4 regions of the Exiguobacterium sp. s11 genome follow, and region 4 is predicted to be linked to each of the others. Evidence: riboswitches for the same ligand, from Rfam matches in the RefSeq annotation. Region 4 holds a riboswitch; each other region holds the start of a gene.
What was found. Region 4 has a riboswitch for thiamine pyrophosphate ahead of thiT (energy-coupled thiamine transporter ThiT). Riboswitches for the same ligand answer to the same signal wherever they lie in the genome.
Positions count from the first base shown of each region.

Region 1: it holds a riboswitch for thiamine pyrophosphate, as region 4 does, so the genes downstream of both, KNQ12_RS14455 (3-oxoacyl-ACP reductase) here and thiT (energy-coupled thiamine transporter ThiT) in region 4, are expected to answer to the same signal.
Region 2: it holds a riboswitch for thiamine pyrophosphate, as region 4 does, so the genes downstream of both, thiD (bifunctional hydroxymethylpyrimidine kinase/phosphomethylpyrimidine kinase) here and thiT (energy-coupled thiamine transporter ThiT) in region 4, are expected to answer to the same signal.
Region 3: it holds a riboswitch for thiamine pyrophosphate, as region 4 does, so the genes downstream of both, KNQ12_RS10300 (thiamine phosphate synthase) here and thiT (energy-coupled thiamine transporter ThiT) in region 4, are expected to answer to the same signal.

Region 1 covers NZ_JACSNF010000005.1:103,814-108,005, forward strand. The annotation lists gene KNQ12_RS14445 (hypothetical protein) at 1-244, opposite strand, end outside; gene KNQ12_RS14450 (LLM class flavin-dependent oxidoreductase) at 575-1,879, opposite strand; gene KNQ12_RS14455 (3-oxoacyl-ACP reductase) at 1,935-2,687, opposite strand; TPP riboswitch at 2,823-2,923, opposite strand; gene KNQ12_RS14460 (hypothetical protein) at 3,041-4,105, opposite strand; gene KNQ12_RS14465 (hypothetical protein) at 4,143-4,192, opposite strand, start outside.
Region 2 covers NZ_JACSNF010000006.1:101,616-105,807, forward strand. The annotation lists gene KNQ12_RS15480 (murein hydrolase activator EnvC family protein) at 1-1,235, shown strand, start outside; TPP riboswitch at 1,299-1,409, shown strand; gene thiD (bifunctional hydroxymethylpyrimidine kinase/phosphomethylpyrimidine kinase) at 1,524-2,327, shown strand; gene thiM (hydroxyethylthiazole kinase) at 2,308-3,075, shown strand; gene thiE (thiamine phosphate synthase) at 3,065-3,703, shown strand; gene KNQ12_RS15500 (hypothetical protein) at 3,715-4,158, shown strand.
Region 3 covers NZ_JACSNF010000002.1:519,950-524,141, reverse strand. The annotation lists gene KNQ12_RS10315 (thiazole synthase) at 1-471, opposite strand, end outside; gene thiS (sulfur carrier protein ThiS) at 474-674, opposite strand; gene KNQ12_RS10305 (FAD-dependent oxidoreductase) at 671-1,615, opposite strand; gene KNQ12_RS10300 (thiamine phosphate synthase) at 1,612-2,205, opposite strand; TPP riboswitch at 2,288-2,390, opposite strand; gene nagZ (beta-N-acetylhexosaminidase) at 2,447-3,667, opposite strand; gene KNQ12_RS10290 (OsmC family protein) at 3,664-4,089, opposite strand.
Region 4 covers NZ_JACSNF010000001.1:581,306-585,497, forward strand. The annotation lists gene KNQ12_RS03340 (amino acid permease) at 1-363, shown strand, start outside; gene KNQ12_RS03345 (thiamine diphosphokinase) at 417-1,019, opposite strand; gene thiT (energy-coupled thiamine transporter ThiT) at 1,021-1,581, opposite strand; TPP riboswitch at 1,643-1,752, opposite strand; gene rpe (ribulose-phosphate 3-epimerase) at 1,775-2,431, opposite strand; gene rsgA (ribosome small subunit-dependent GTPase A) at 2,434-3,339, opposite strand; gene pknB (Stk1 family PASTA domain-containing Ser/Thr kinase) at 3,365-4,192, opposite strand, start outside.

The DNA.
Region 1 (4,192 bases), on a different contig from region 4:
CAAGAATTCCAATGATAATAGTTAAATAAAATGGCACGCTTGATCCATCTTTATTTAGATCGTCAGTTAAAGAACCCGCTTTGAAAAACAACATGATTGAAATGACGGCGAGGACTACTGTATTAAATGATATGTATACAAAAGATGAAATTTTAGATGGAACAACCAAAAAGATTACATTTAATAAAACTAAAAAACCTAACAAATAAAAAATTGAATTTAAAGAATCAAAAGTACCAGCCAAACAAAAACACCCCTTTAATTAGTATAAGAAAAATATAGCATTTTAATTTTAAAAATTGTGATTATCATATTACAAATGTCGCTTTTTAACATTTAAATCAGTGTGATTATATTTTTATAGCGCGATAATCGCGTCTCTGAGATTTCACGATATAATTCAAATTCCTCTGGATGCTGAGCTTCCCATTCGAGATTTTGCAACACTGAGATTTGTATCGTTTCTTTCATCTAAATTTTAAAGTTCGTAAATCTTAAGTCACGCCGATTCATATTTGATCTTCAAGGCTTTCTTCGAAATCTTTTCGGAATTTAACTAAACTTTTCATCTAATTTAATCGATTAAACCTAGATGCTCTCTAAATGTAGTACTTTGATAGGACACTTTAAACAATCCTCTTTTTTGTAACTCAGGAATGATCATGTCTACAAAATCTTCTAAACTTGACGGTAGTGACGGCGGCATCAAGTTGAAGCCATCTGCTACTCCCTCGTTAAACCAAAATTCCAACTGATCCACAATTTCTTCCGGAGTACCAATCAATGTCAGGTGTCCTCCTCCTGCTGCTAAATAGCCTAATAGTTCTTTGAGCGTCGGATCTGTATCATCGATAATCTCTAGAATCGTTCGGTAGCGTCCGATGGGTCCGGAAAATTCCTCGATCGATGGTAAGGTCGGAATCTTTGCTTCGAGATCCCATGTGGAGCAATCTTGCTGCAAAAAAAAACTCAATTGTTTCAACGCATTTTCAACCGGTAATTTTTCATCTAGTTCGGCTTTTTTGGCTAGTGCCTCTTCTCTTGTTTTACCAACATACGTTACTAAGCCTGGGTATATCTTAATCTTTCGATCTGGTGATTCAGTTTGTTTAATTTTCTTATGGAGTTTTTCACGAAAAGCATGGGCTTGTCTAAAATTCCATGACACAGAATATACGGCATCCGCATGTTTGGCTGCAAGGGCAATCCCTTCTTCAGAAGCACCCGCTTGCATCGCTACTGGCTTTCCTTGGAGACTACGCGGCGTAGACAAAGGACCTTTTACGCTGAAATAGGCTTCAGAATGATCGATAACTTGTATACGTTCAGGATCAATCAATTGGTTATCTGATCGATTCGCGAGAAAAGCCGCTTGATCCCAAGATAAAAATAGCTTCTCCATCAATGCTGCGAATTCGTTCGCCTTGTTATACCGTTCCTCCCTCGGTGGAAGTGCATCCATCCCGTGGTTTAACGCTTCCCAATCCGTCATCGAGGTCACTAAGTTCCAGCCTACCCTCCCCTTCGTCACGTGATCTAGGCTTAGAAGTTGCCTTGCTGCTGTATACGGATTGGAGAACGTGCTCGATATCGTAGAAACTAATCCGATATGATCCGTCACTTGAGAAATAGCCGTTAGATTAATTAAAGGATCCAACCAAAAGGCAGGTAAATCAGTTGCATTATTAGCCGGAAAAGATTGATTATCCGCAAAAAATACTGCATCCAAACATCCAGCTTCCGCTATTTGAGCCAGACGCTGATAATAGCGGCTCTCTCCGATCTCTTTAATCGCGGAATCAGGCATTAACCATGCGGCTTGATGATGACCACATCCATAAAACAAAACGCCGATATTTAACTGATTTTTATTCGTCATCTGCTGTTCACGAATCCCTTCTCTGACAAGCTGAGAATCTTTTAAAACGCCCGCTTCAATTCATCGTTAACCCACCATCGACCGTTACGTTTTGACCCGTAATCCCAGATGCTGCTTCTGATGCCAGGAAGGCGACCATTTGCGTTACTTCTTCTGGACTCGTCACTCTTTTCAATGGGGTCGATTGGGCAATGAAATCGAATACTTCAGCGGTTGTCACAGCACTCGCATCTGTGACTTTCAATAACCCACCGGAGACGACATTCACGTTTATGCCATATTGACCTAACTCCGCGGCTAGGTTTCGAGTAAAGCCAATCAGACCTGCTTTTGCTGTTGTGTATTCATGATAAGGAACAACTGGGTTTTGATAAAGGTTTGTTCCAATGCTGATGATACTACCGCTATGTCGTTCCATAAATTGCGGCAGGACACTTTGGATGGTGAAAAAAGCTGCTTTTAGCGTTCCATCAAGTTGCTTTTGATAATCTTCCCACTCTAAATCGATGAACGATTTTTGAGCAACCGGATCAAATTTAAAATCTACTAGTGCATTATTGACGACAACATCGATTTGACCATAATGTGCTGTTGCGTATTGCATCATGCTCTCAACATCTTCCCGCTTCGTAACATCTGCATACAAGGCAAGTGCATTCTCTGCTCCCAGTTCGCTCACAAGCTTTTCTGCTGCCTCCTTGCTTTTATAGTAATTAATCACCACTTTAAATCCATTGTTCACTAACACCCTTGCAATCGTCGCCCCAAGTCCTCGGCTACTTCCTGTCACTAATACTGTTCTGCTCATTCTTGTCCACTCCCTCATCCATTTTTGCAACTTAAATAGCGAAGTAGTAAACAAAAAAACGCAACTCTCCAAAAGGAAAGTTGCGCACATCTAAATAATCACATAGCAAAGAACGATATCATCGTCTCCGCTTGTTCATCAGAGTTTACACTTCCCTACGCTAGTACGACCTAGTTCAGGTTCAAAGGGTTTGAGTAGCTACTCATCTCAGTTTAATAACACCCCTAGTGATTCTATTTAAGTTATCTTCACTGTAGTGGTCTTGAAAACCCCTGTCAATGATTCTGACAGATAAATTCATTTCTAGTATTCTAAAAAGCGAGTAAACGAGGTGAATCATGAGTCCATCACGATTACTCCGATACAGTGACATCCTGTACCAAACGATTCTTTTTAGCATTTTTATCTTTGATGATTCCTTGATACGAAATCGATTCATTTTTCGTATCGATTACCGTGACTTGGAAATCCGAATCATTGATATTAGCGATATGGTATAGCTTTCCCTGCGCAATCATCGTATAGGAGCCATTGAAGCGGTAAGCACGCTGCCCTTCCACTTGATGTTGCTTGACTTGATTCGTCTTAAAGTCATAGGTACTCCATTTGATGCTTTTACTTTTTTCTGAATCAAACGTACCGTAAGCGATCAGTGATTGGCTATTTTCATCAGCATTAAAGTTCCCTTCCGCTGCATACGCATCAAGTGCTTTGATTCGTTTGATGCCTTTGCCGTTATCTAGATAATAAGCGCTATCTTTTTCTACCCCTTCCGCATCATATGCGATTTCACGATAGACAATTCCATAGTCGTTCACTGCCACATAATGACGCTCTTGATTAGTCTTGAGTTGCTTGGATTGAAGCGTCTCCACTTTTCCTTTTGCAAGGTTGAGTAATAACACCGTCGATTTTTCCTTTGCTCCATGATCATCCCGTTGGACGTATACGTTCATGCCGTCTTGATGGAAGACACGGATGTCAGCCATTTCACGATCCGGTACCGTTAAACGATGAGAAAGCGTCTTTTTAAATTGTTTCTGTGTACTTTTGTCATAAGAATGATAGTTCAACTGAGATGCCTTTACTTCAATTCCGTATGTCCGCGAGCCCATTTCACTAGTAAATACGTCTTCCTTAGAAAGAAAGCGATAGAAATCAGCAGGGAAGTCTGCAGCGTAGCTATTGAACAACCCTGTGATATAGTTCTGCGACTCACTATGGATTTGACCGTCCAATTGGATATTGTATTGAGTAGGCTTGATGTCTCCATTTTCAATTTCGATGTTTACTTTTTTAAGAGCTTCTGCATTTTCTTTTCGTATACTCTCGACTTCATAATCCGATCCTTTAATGCTTACGGCGTAACCAAAATAACTGAGTAAGGTGACGCCAGCAATACCTCCTACGATAATCATTTCTTTATATCGTCTCATGACTTCCTCCTTCTAATGATTAAATAGATACTTTATGGTTCAATAGTCGAACACATTTCCAACTTATAT
Region 2 (4,192 bases), on a different contig from region 4:
TTACAACAGGTACACAACCGATCGCGGCAGCAACGATTAAAGAAAAAAAGGCTGAAAATGCCGCTGAACAACGTAAATTAGAAAAAGAGATTAAAAAGCAAGAAGCTAAAATTTCAAAAGAACAACGTCAAATCAATCGAATCGACGCAGCGATTAACGAAAAGATTTTCCAAGTTTCCGAAAAAAATAAACAAATTAAACAGTTAAGCAATCGAATCGATGAGTTAAAGGCAGACATCGTTCGTTACGAGGAGATGCTACAGAAGCAGGAAGAACTACTCGGTGATCGTTTACGTGTTTTCCAAGAAAACGATGGAAACTCGATTAAGTGGGAAGAAGTCATTTTTGGATCAAAGGATTTAGGTGATTTATTCAGCCGTGTCATGGCGGGTAAAAAGATTGCTGAACAAGATGATAAAATGATTTCAGATTACATCGCGACGCAACAAAAATTAGCAGAAGCAAAGCAAGCACTCGTTGAGAAAAAAGCGGAGCAAATGCAAGAAAAGAAAGTATTGCTTGAACAAAAAAAAGCGTTGAAAGCTCAAATGAAAGAGCGTAGTGCTACACTCAAAAAATTACGAAAAGGGAAGACGAAGTTTACGACAGAACTGTTAGACGCAAAAGAACTGCAAGCGACTCTCGAAGCGCAAGAACGTGCGATTGCGGCAGCGAAGGCAGCGGCTAAAGCAGCGGCTGAAAAAGCAGCAGCAGAGAAAGCGGCAGCTGAAAAAGCTGCTAAAGCAAGTGCTCAAGCAGCAAAACAAGCCAATAAGAATACAGAATCAACAAGTTCAGATACAACACCAATCGCTTCAGGTGGTGGGAAATTTGTCCGACCATCTTCTGGTGGGGTATCACAAGGATTCGGACCAGCTAGTGGAGCAAACGGTTATACATTCCATAATGGCGTCGATTTCAAAGGTCCCGTCGGATCTCCGATCGTCGCAGCAGCAGCCGGAACCGTCATTACAGCATCAGGTGGTGGACCTTACGGAAACCACGTCATGATTTCGCATTTCTTGGATGGAAAAGTCTATACGACGGTTTACGCTCATATGAGCTCATTATCTGTTCATGCAGGACAAACGGTCTCTCAAGGTCAGCAAGTCGGAACACTTGGTAGTACAGGGAATTCAACAGGACCACACTTACATTTCGAACTACATGTCGGAGGCTATCAATACAGTGCTTCTTCTCCTTTAAATGCAGTCAATCCATTGGCATATCTGTAATCAAAACGGGCTTCGGCTCGTTTTTTTTTCTTTCCTATGCTACAGTTAAGGCGAAACGAATACTTGAGCAACTAGGGGAGCTGGAGGAATCCGGCTGAGAGGAAAACCAATCTGTTTTCGACCCTATTACCTGAACTGGATAATACCAGCGTAGGAAAGTTGAGCCGAACGGATACCGGAATGCGTGTATAACGCTTTCGTATAGCGTCGACTGCTTTTTTACAGCGGTTGACGCTTTTTTGTCGGTCACGACTCCCTTATATTGCTCGATGGGAAGGTGAAAAGAATATGAAACATGTACTGACGATTGCGGGATCCGACTCCGGTGGTGGAGCTGGGATTCAAGCAGATTTAAAAACATTTTCAGCTTTAGGCGTTTATGGAATGAGCGTCCTGACAGCTGTCACGGCGCAAAATACGTTGGGTGTTCAAGCGGTGGAAGAGTTATCTCCAGAAATCGTAGATGCCCAGTTAACGTCGATTTTTTCAGACATTCGTGTCGATGCGATCAAAATCGGAATGGTCTCGAATGCGCAGACGATTCGTGTCATTGCTACACATCTCCGCAAACAGACAGTTCCGATCATATTAGATCCCGTCATGGTCGCTAAAGGGGGACATGCCTTATTACGGACGGAGGCTGAACAAGCATTGATTTCGGAGCTTTTACCGCTTGCGACACTCGTCACACCAAATTTACCGGAAGCGGAGCGTTTAACAGGACGATCGGTCACCAATCTAGATGAAATGCGACTGGCGATGCATCAATTAGCTACACAGACAGGGGCAGTATTACTAAAAGGTGGACATCTCTCAGGAGCTGCGACGGATTTGTTGTTTGATGGGGAAGTAGAACACCGCTTCACATCGGAACGGTTAGACAATCAACATACTCATGGAACTGGTTGTACCTTATCTGCGGCGATTGCGGCGCGGATGGCGCTTGGAGAAGATTTGACAGATAGTGTAAGACAAGCAAAGAGCTATGTCACGGAGGCGATTCGTCATGGATTTGCTCTCGGACAAGGTATTGGACCGACACATCATTTTCATTCACTTTGGAGGGATACACATGTTTACGACCATTCTTGAACACAAACCACTCATTCACCATCTGACGAACACGGTGACGATCAATGACTGCGCAAACGTCACACTCGCTGTTGGAGCATCACCCGTCATGGCGGAAGATATTCGCGAAGTAGAAGAAATGGTTAGACTCGCGCAAGCTCTTGTCTTAAACATTGGTACGATCGATTCAGACATGCAAGCAGCTCAACGACTTGCAGCCGGTGAAGCGGGACGTTTGAATGTCCCGATCGTTCTTGATCCAGTTGGAGCAGGGGCAACGACATTACGTACTGCCTTTTCTAAAGAACTCATTGATCTCGGGTGTACGGTCATCAAAGGAAATACTTCTGAAATCAAGACGTTACTTGGGGAAGACGGACGAACTAAGGGAGTCGATGCTGCGGGAGATGCAATGATGGATCGAGAAAGTATTCGTGCATTCGCTCGCAAACACAAATCTGTCCTCGTCGTGACAGGTCCGAACGACTATATCACGGATGGAACGCGCGAAATGGAATTACATGTAGGAACACCTCGTCTAGGAGACATCACGGGTACGGGCTGTATGACGGCTTCCTTGATTGCGAGCTTCCTCGGCGCAGGATATACGGCGTTTGAGGCGGCTGTTCACGGAACATTCGTCATGGGAAAAGCAGGAGAACAAGCAGTCTCTGCGCAAGGTCTTGGTGATTTTAAACGAGAATTGTTCAATGCGATCAGCCTCATGACGGAGCAAGAACTGGTGGAGGTGACAGAACGTGTCAATTGATTACTCCATCTATGCAGTGACGGATCGTCGGTACCATCCTGGCGTCGCGATCGAGACGGTCGTTGAGGAAGCTGTTTTAGGTGGTGCGACGATCGTGCAACTACGAGAAAAAACCGCACAAGGAAAGGAATTCTACGATCAGGCAGTTCGGTTGAAAAGACTGACGGATCGACACGACATTCCTTTGATCATCAATGACCGGATCGATATCGCGTTACTCGTCGAAGCTGGTTTGCATATCGGACAAGAAGACATTCCTTTAACCGCAGCACGTCAACTTTTACCAGATGCCGTGATTGGTGTGTCGGTAGCCACTGTTGCACAAGCGATTGAAGCAGAGCGAGACGGAGCATCTTATTTAGGCGTGGGGTCTCTATTTGCGACGTCATCCAAAGCAGACGCTGATTCCATGTCGCATACGATGCTTCAGGCGATTCGGGAAGCCGTACGATTACCTTTAATCGGTATTGGTGGAATCACAGCAACAAATGTCTCCACCCTTCCCATCCCGCTAGAAGGGTACGCCGTCATTTCAGAAATTTTCGCTAAAGAAGATCGGCAACTCGCTGCGCAGCAAATGACAGATGCTGTGCGAGAATGGCATCAATCACTTCAGAACAGGGTATAATCCGTTCAGAGGTGATTGTATTGAAATGGCAGACGATCCGTTTTCGCGGCTATTGGATTCGATATCGGTTAGAACCACAAATCATTCGAGTCGATAATCAGGGGATCTACCATCTAGGAAAAGTCTTATTTCCGCGTCCTAATCGTATATCTTATGAGATGGCCCTTTTATTGAAAGAAAAGTATGAAAGACGCTACAAACGTCCGTTGTATATTAAAACGAGCTCGATTGCGACGGAAATTTGGGGACATACTCATTTAGACATCTATTACCGGGCACTTCTTCGTCTACCGATTCCGACTCGGCTACGACAGCGCTATTCGAACCGATTAGAGAGTACGAAAATCATTGATATCGGCGTACGCGCTGTCGATCAAAATCGAATCGTCTGGGATATCGGAGATTATGTTGGAGGATGGTTCGTATTTTGGCTCATTCGTAGGCGCATGCGCTAAACTTGCAATGTTCTGTTTTCCCATGGTGCAATAT
Region 3 (4,192 bases), on a different contig from region 4:
GCCGATCGGTGACGCCGCCGGCATGATGGCGTGACAACCGAGTTCTTCGAGTCGTCGTGCAAGGACGACGTCGTCCGACGTATACGGTAAGACGATGAAGCCTTCTTTAAGTAATTCTTCAGAAGCCCGCAACGTCTCGATCGGGTCCGGTAGTAACGTCTTATCGCAACCGATCACTTCGACCTTAACCATGTCGCACATACCGGATGCCCGCGCAAGCTTCGCAAGCCGAACAGCTTCCTCCGCCGTCTTCGCACCGGCCGTGTTCGGCAGTAAATCGTACTTCGCTAAATCAAGCGACTCCAAAAAATTCGCTTGTTGTTTGTCAAAGATGTCGAGCCGACGGACGGCGAACGTCAAGATTTGTGAAGCGGACGCATCGATCGCTTTCTGCTGTACCGTAGCATCCGTATATTTCCCTGTTCCGAGTAATAATCGTGATTCAAATGTCTTTTCTCCAATTTTCAGCATGTTTATCCTCCTCCTACGAAATGAACGATTTCAAATGTGTCATTGTCCCGAACGACCGTCTGACCGTACACCGTACGATCAATGATTTGTCGATTCTGTTCGACGATGACGAGCTTTTCCCCTAAGCCGAGTTGCGTGAGCATGTCCTCAATCGTTTTAATCTGTTCGATCGTGTGGTCATTGCCGTTAATCGTAATGTTCATCGGACTTCCTCCTTCTGAATCAAGCGTAATGTATTTACCAAGACTTCCGCTGTCGCTGGTGCGAGTAATATGCCATGCCGATGATGCCCTGTCGCTAGGAAGATCCGACGGGATGAATCGGTGACTCCGATATATGGCAAGCCGGACACCGTTTGCGGTCGTACACCGGACCAGACTTCTTCGATGACCCCGTCACGAATCGGTGGATACAGTCGTTCTGCTGCTTGAAGCAGTGACATGATCCCAGCGACACTGACACCGACCGTCTCGTCGTGCGGCAGTTCGGTCGCACCGATCAAAATTCGTCCGTCTGCTTTTGGCACAAGGTAGACAGCGTCGTCAAACAGGATCGAGCGTAACGGCTGACCCGCGAGACAGACTGCGAGACATTCTCCTTTGACCCCATATGTCGCGATCGAAATACCAGCTGTATCGAGCAAGGCTTGCGACCCGCGTCCGGCAGCGACCGTCACCGTTCGTCCGGTCCAGATTCCCGCATTCGATTCGATCCTAATGAAGTCATCGTTCTCTTCGATGCGTGTGACATCTACCTGTTCTTCAATCGATATGCCACGTGCGTGTAAGGCATACATCAATGCAGTCGTCAGTCGTCGTGGATCGATTTGACCGACAGCTGGAAACAGATGCTCGCGTCCTTTACGTTTTAACAAAAACGGTTGTTCCCGGTATCCACAATCGATGCCTGTTTCTCGCTCGAGTCGACGTGCAAGCAGTGGATACAGACGACGACTTCGCGCGGCAAGTGCATGCAATTCTGCTCTCAGCTCGATGTCCGTCGCAAGCATCCCGGCAGCTGCGCGGCTCGTTCCTCGTCCGCATGTTCCACGTTCTAAGACGACGACGGATTCATTCTGACAGGCGAGACCGTAAGCAAGCGTCAACCCGATGACTCCGCCGCCGATGATGATGTGATCCGTCATACGCGAACCCCCTGGTAACGCCTGATGGCGGCGAGTGGATCCGATTGACCGAGAATACCCGATAAGACAGCGATTCCGGTTGCACCGGTCGCTGCGATTTCAGGCATGCATTCTGGTGTAATCCCACCGATCGCAATGACTGGTTTCGTCGTGAAGGTGACGACTTGCTTTAATGCGTCGATCCCTCGTGGTGGCACGTCCGGCTTCGACGCTGTCGGATATATATGACCGTACAGCAGTCGGTCGGCTCCTTCCGCTTCTGCTGCCAGTGCCTCTGCCAGTGAATGAACGGATTTCCCGATGACGAGGTCCGGAAAATGACGTCGCACATCACGGACACGCAAGGACCGGCGCGTCAACTGCACACCGATGCCGGCGACATGGGCGACATCGACCCGGTCATGAACCGTTAACTGATCAGGCGAATAACCATGCCCAAGGAGTGCTTCAATCAGATCAAGTAATTCTGCTGCTGACAAGTTCGGTTCACGTAGATGTAGCTGATCCGTATAAGGTTGAAGCGATTGAAAAGTCTTTATTTCATCAAGCGGATGGATGGATCCCGTCGAAATCAGATGTAGACGCATCATGTTCTTCCTTTCCATACGAAAAAGGACCACTCCCGATGTTGAAGGGAGTGGTCCGAAAATGCGCTGAAGCGCTAAGGATATCTAAGGTTTCGAGCCACTTCCCTCCGCTAGTACGAACTAGATCAGGTTCAAAGGGTCCGGATACTTCCGTCTCAGTCTGCTGGGAGACTCCCCTAGTGTCTTTTCGTGTTTAATTGGCTTGCCCCATTAGTCTAGCATGAGTCGCTTTGCTTCGCTAGTCCTAGTTGAGCGCTTCCACTTGCTGAATCAGCTCCGATTTCGTCGGTCGCTGTTGCTCTTGGCTGTCGGCATACGTCTGCTTTAGCTTCAGGATGCGCATTACTTTAGCATCGAGCATCTCCGGCGTCAGCGTTTTGTCTTTGACGGCTTGCATCACTTCAGCATGAACTTTTGCGTAAGCACCTGCCTCTGAAAACATCGCCATATCAGCTCCATTGACGAGCGACTGACGTGCCGCTTCTGCGAGACCATATTGTTTCGTGATCGCCCCCATGACGAGATCATCCGTGATGATGACACCGTTGAATCCGAGTTGTTGACGCAAGAGGTCAGTCAAGATCGGCTTTGAGAGCGAGGACGGATTCGTATCGTCATACGCGGGATAGAGAATATGGGCGACCATCACCATCTCGGCGCCCTCTTGAATCGCTTCTTGGAAAGGTAACAGCTCCGTCCGCTTCAATTCTTCCTTTGATGCCGTCACTTTCGGTAGCCCGACATGGGAATCGACACTCGTATTGCCGTGACCGGGAAAATGTTTGACGACCGGAATCGTTCCCGTCTCCTGCATCCCGTGCATCAGGGCCGTACCAAGCGTCGCGACGGTATTCGGATCAGCACTTAACGCACGGTCGCCGATGATCGGATTGTTCGGATTACTGTTGACGTCAAGGACCGGCGCGAAGTCCATGTTGAAACCATAAAATTGTGACAAATGACCGAGCGTACGTCCGACGTCTTCCATTTTCACTTCATCTGCTCCTTGCGCTATCCGTTGACTCGTCGGTAACCGTAATCGTTGATCCGGTACCCGGCTGACGCGTCCACCTTCTTCATCAATCCCGACGAAGGCATACGTTTTTTGGTTCGTCTCTTGAATCGCACGCGTGAACGTCAAGAGTTGCTCTTCCGACGTAATGTTTCCGCCGAGCAATAAGACCCCGCCAATTGCATGCGTCTGTAACAATTTCCGGTCAGCTGCTGAAAGTTCCGTGCCGGCGACTCCGATAAAGAGCAGTTGATCGATTTTTTCTGACGTCGACATCGCTGCCAATTGTTGCTTTAGTTGTGCTTGTTGTCGTTCTTCCTTCGTCGGCTCAGGCTTCGGTTTCTTTTCTTCTGTCGGTTGTTTCGCTTCCGGTTGTGATGATTTCGTTGGTTCCGTCGTCTCCTGCGCACACCCTGCAAGCAACAGGCAACCGATCAGCACTACTTTCTTCACAAAGGATCCTCGCTCCGCACACCATTGATCGAATAATAGACGGAAATCTCAGCGTTCAGGGATTGCGAGACCGAACAATATTTATCCTTTGATAACGAGATGGCGCGACGGACCTTATCTTCCGGGAGATCACCTTCGAGCCGGTAATGAATCGAGATCGACGTAAAACGCCGCGGATGGTCCTCTGCCCGTTCTCCTTCGATATCCATTTCGAAATGGGTGATCGTCAAGCGCATCTTCTCTAAGATCGAAACGATATCAATTCCGGTACAGCCGGCAACGGCATGTAGCAGTAGTTCAGTTGGTCGCGGTGCTTGGTTTTCACCCCCGTTTTCGGGTGCTGCATCCATCGCCAGGTGATGCCCTGATTCCGTCTGTCCACTAAACCCCATCTGTTTGTTCCATGTCACTGTCGCTTGCATCGTTTCCACTCCTTTATAAGTAGTCTTCTTCTGTAGTATACGCAAAAAACAGTACGCCTGGAAATTCACACGCTATTTTGAATAATGGTTCTTTTCCCGAAAT
Region 4 (4,192 bases):
TTTTTCGCAGAGGATACCGTCTTTATCTGGCTCTTGTCCTTAGCCGGGCTCGGTGCTCAAGTCGGTTGGATTTCGATCTCTGCTTCTCAACTCGCATTTCGTCGGCAGTTCTTGCGAAACGGACATGATCTATCCGAATTGAAATTCAAGACACCGCTTTATCCGGTGTTACCACTGATTTCGTTGACGTTAAACGTCGTCGTCCTCGTTAGTCTTGCGTTTCAAGCGGACCAACGGATTGCCCTATACATCGGTGTTCCATTCTTCCTCGTTATGTGGGGAAGCTATCATCTCTTCGTCAAAGGAAAACATCTAGCAGCACAAAGCGACATCCGTGTCGCTCCCTCTCAACTCGAAGAATGATCTCATAAGAAAGAGGCCGCGGAATCATCCACGGCCTCTTTCCTATGATTGTGCTATTCCTTAAGCGTCCGCATCATCAATAGTTCTCCTTGATGGAGCTCTACCTTCGCTTCTGACGCACACCATTCATTACTGACGGTCAAGGAACCTCCGACCGGTACTGGATGTGCATCAAGTGGATATTTGACTCCGGATAAGCTTAAAGTCGATGGTACGAGTGGAATGAACGAAAGATAATGATAGCTCCCTGCTTCGACTGCATACGTTCCCTCAGCCAAGTATCGTACCTCTTCTCGTTTCGTCACGAGTCGTGCCTCTGGGTATCGCTTCAATAAATATACATTTTGGACGGTCATGTCGAGCCGCCCACCTGTCGCCCCGATAATGAAGGTATCCTCAAACTGTTTCTTCTCTGAGACTGTACGAAGTGCCAGTTCGAGATCCGTTTCATCTTTCTCGGCCGGATGAACGATTGCCCCTTCTGGTACATAACCAAGCGAATCAAAATCACCAATCGTCAGGTCGCATGTCAGCCCAAACGATTCAATCGTCTGAACACCACCGTCGACACCGACGATAAAATCACCTGGCTGACAAAACGTCCGTAAATCCGGCGCTTCTTCTCGCGGACCGGCACAGACGAGAATCGCCCGCATCTCAGACGCCTCGTGCCGAATAACGGAGTAAGCGTGGCGCAGTCGTGAATAAAAGACCCGCAACGACACCACAAAGAACGTAAGACGGTACCATGTATGTCGCGTTATAAATCAATGAATACGGTACGACTGGACCTTCGGCATACTCGGCAAAAAAGACGATTCCACTGATGACATGACAGATATAACGGAGTCCTGCGCCTAATAACGTCGCCAGGAGAACGAACGCCATCAAGCTTTTCTTTTGTCCATTGCGCGCGGCTAGTCTGACTTGACGCGCGAACAGACCACTTAATCCGACGACACCATACGCAATCGTATAGTCAAGCATCGGTTGAACGATCGTCAAGACTTGTGGAGCGAACATCAATTGAATCGTACCGACAAGCGCTCCCGTAACAACCCCTCCAACGACACCGTGGCGAAATGCCATGACGAAGATCGGTAACATCGCTAAGCTGATTGAGCCTCCTTGTGGCATTTTGAATGGAATCAGTAAATCAAAGACGACTCCGAGACTGGCGAAGATGGCGATTTCCATCATCATTTGTAACCGTTTCATGCTATTTTTCCTCCTTCATTGTACGAGAGGACGCAAAAAGGCAGTACGACGAACGCCGTACTGCCTGCGTGCGCCACATCCCTACGTCCGTTTGAACGGAACAGGTTCGAAGGGTTAAAGTCTAAAAGACTCCTCTCAGCCGCTTTTCAAGCGACACCCCTTGCGGTCATCATATTTCGTTTTCTCGTTCTTATTATACGGCAGCCCCTTGACGAATGCTAGTGATCGCTTCCGCATAATCTGGTGCATTGTAGATTGCTGATCCTGCGACGAGAACGTTCGCACCGTTATCGATGCAAAGCTTTGCCGTTTCCGGATTGACGCCACCGTCAATCTCGATTTCAAATGTCAGACCACGATCTGCTTTCATTTGCGCAAGTGCTGCGAGTTTCGGCATGACACGCTCGATGAAGGCTTGTCCACCGAAGCCCGGATTGACCGTCATCAATAAAACCATATCGACATCCTCAAGGACGTGTTCAATCGTTGATAATGGCGTATGGGGATTCAAGACGACTCCTGCCTTTGCGCCCGCTGCTTTGATTTGTTGCAAGACACGATGGACATGATTCGTCGCTTCGACGTGGAACGTCACGATGTCAGCTCCTGCCTTGACGAAATCTTCAACGAAACGTTCTGGCTGGTCAATCATCAAATGGACATCGAGAATCATATCCGTCTTTTGACGTAAGCTGCTAAGCACAGGTAATCCAAATGAGATGTTCGGTACGAACTGACCGTCCATGACATCAAAATGGATATAGTCCGCGCCTGCTGCTTCGACTGCTTTGACATCACGCTCAAGATTCGCAAAATCTGCTGATAAGATCGATGGTGCAATTTTAATCATCTTCAATACCTCCGGGCTCGATTCTTGATTTCGTCTATAAACATACCATAGTTCTCATAACGAGAGGACATGATTTCTTGGGCTTCGACGGCTTCCTTGACGGCACAACCGGGTTCATTCAAATGCAAGCAACCTCGGTATTTACAATCATCTTGTACAGCGACGAACTCAGGAAAACTCCACCGTACATCCTCGATTTCCATATCATACGGAAAATCGAGGTTCGAGAAACCTGGCGTATCGGCAATCAATCCTTCGGCAAGCGGCATTAATGTGACATGGCGCGTCGTATGACGTCCGCGTCCGAGTGATTTCGAGATCGCACTTGTTTCTAAATCAAGAGAGGGCTCCAGTGCATTGAGCAATGAACTTTTCCCGACACCGGATTGTCCGGCGAGAACGCTCGTTTTTCCAGCAAGTAACGGACGGACTTGCTCAACACCCGTCAACGTCTCACTTGATGTCTCGATGACCGTATACCCAATCTTCCGGTAAGCGGCAATCGCCTCTCGGACAGCCGGTCCTTTGACTTCGTCAAGTAAATCCATCTTCGTTAACAGGATGACGGGTTGGATTTCCTTCGCTTCGATCAAGACGAGAAATCGGTCGAGTAGATGCGCTGAAAAATCAGGTTCTGCCGCCGAGACGACAAGCAACGCTTGATCGATATTCGCGACAGGCGGGCGTACTAAAAAGTTGTCCCGCTCCTTCACTTCGAGAATATATCCCGTCTCACTTTCGATATGAAGCACGACTTCATCTCCGACGACTGGACTGATGCCGCGTTTTCGGAAATTTCCTCTTGCTCGTGAACGAACTTCTCCTTCTGGTGTCATGACATCATAAAAGCCGCCCTGCAGGCGTATGATCGTTCCTTCTCGATTCTCTTCGATGCGTTGTTCCGTCATCCTATGCACTCCTTTTTTATCACATTCATTGTGCGTCTTTTGCTTGATTGTACGTGATGGTTTTTGAACGATACACCGTATCGTCTTTATAGATCGTAATTTTGCCTTCTTCACCCGGATCAATCGTTAATGGCACGTCGAATGTCTCATCTTGATCAATTGATTCCTCGATGACGGTCCGCTTCCCTTTCGCGTCTTCCGTCTCGATTCGGATGACTTGTTTCGGCGGAGCCTCTTCTTCATCTTCACTAACAGCATCATAGACGACCTTTTCAGGGAACGTCGCCGTCACTGTTTTTTCTTCCTCACCTTTAGAGATGAAGACCGTCACGGAGTCGTTCGGCTCGACTTGTGCGCCAGCTTGCGGGAACTGACGGATGACTTGATCGAGTTTGACATCGCTAGAAAATTCTTGTTCGAACGTTCCGTCTAATCCTACTTTATCGAGATAAGCTTTTGCTTCATCACTCGATAAATTCGTCAAATCCTTCAACTCGAAAGAAGACGTCCCCTCAGATACAGTAATCGTAATCGTTTGTTCTTTCGCAATGACCTCCGTTCCAGCAGAAATTGACTGTCGAATCACATTTCCTCGATCGATCTCATCCGACTTCTCTCGCTCGACTCCGACTTTTGCGAATCCTGCTTCTTTTAGCGTTGCAATTGCTTCTTTTTCAGCTTCATCCGTCACATCCGGTACCTCAACCGGAGCACTACCAGTAGAAACGACCAAATTGACTGTCGAGCCCTTCTTGACCTGTGCTTTTTCACGAGGCGTTTGACTGATGACATCGCCTTCTTCGACCGTATCGCTACTCCGTTCCGTTGTCTCGACGACAAATCCAAGTTTCTC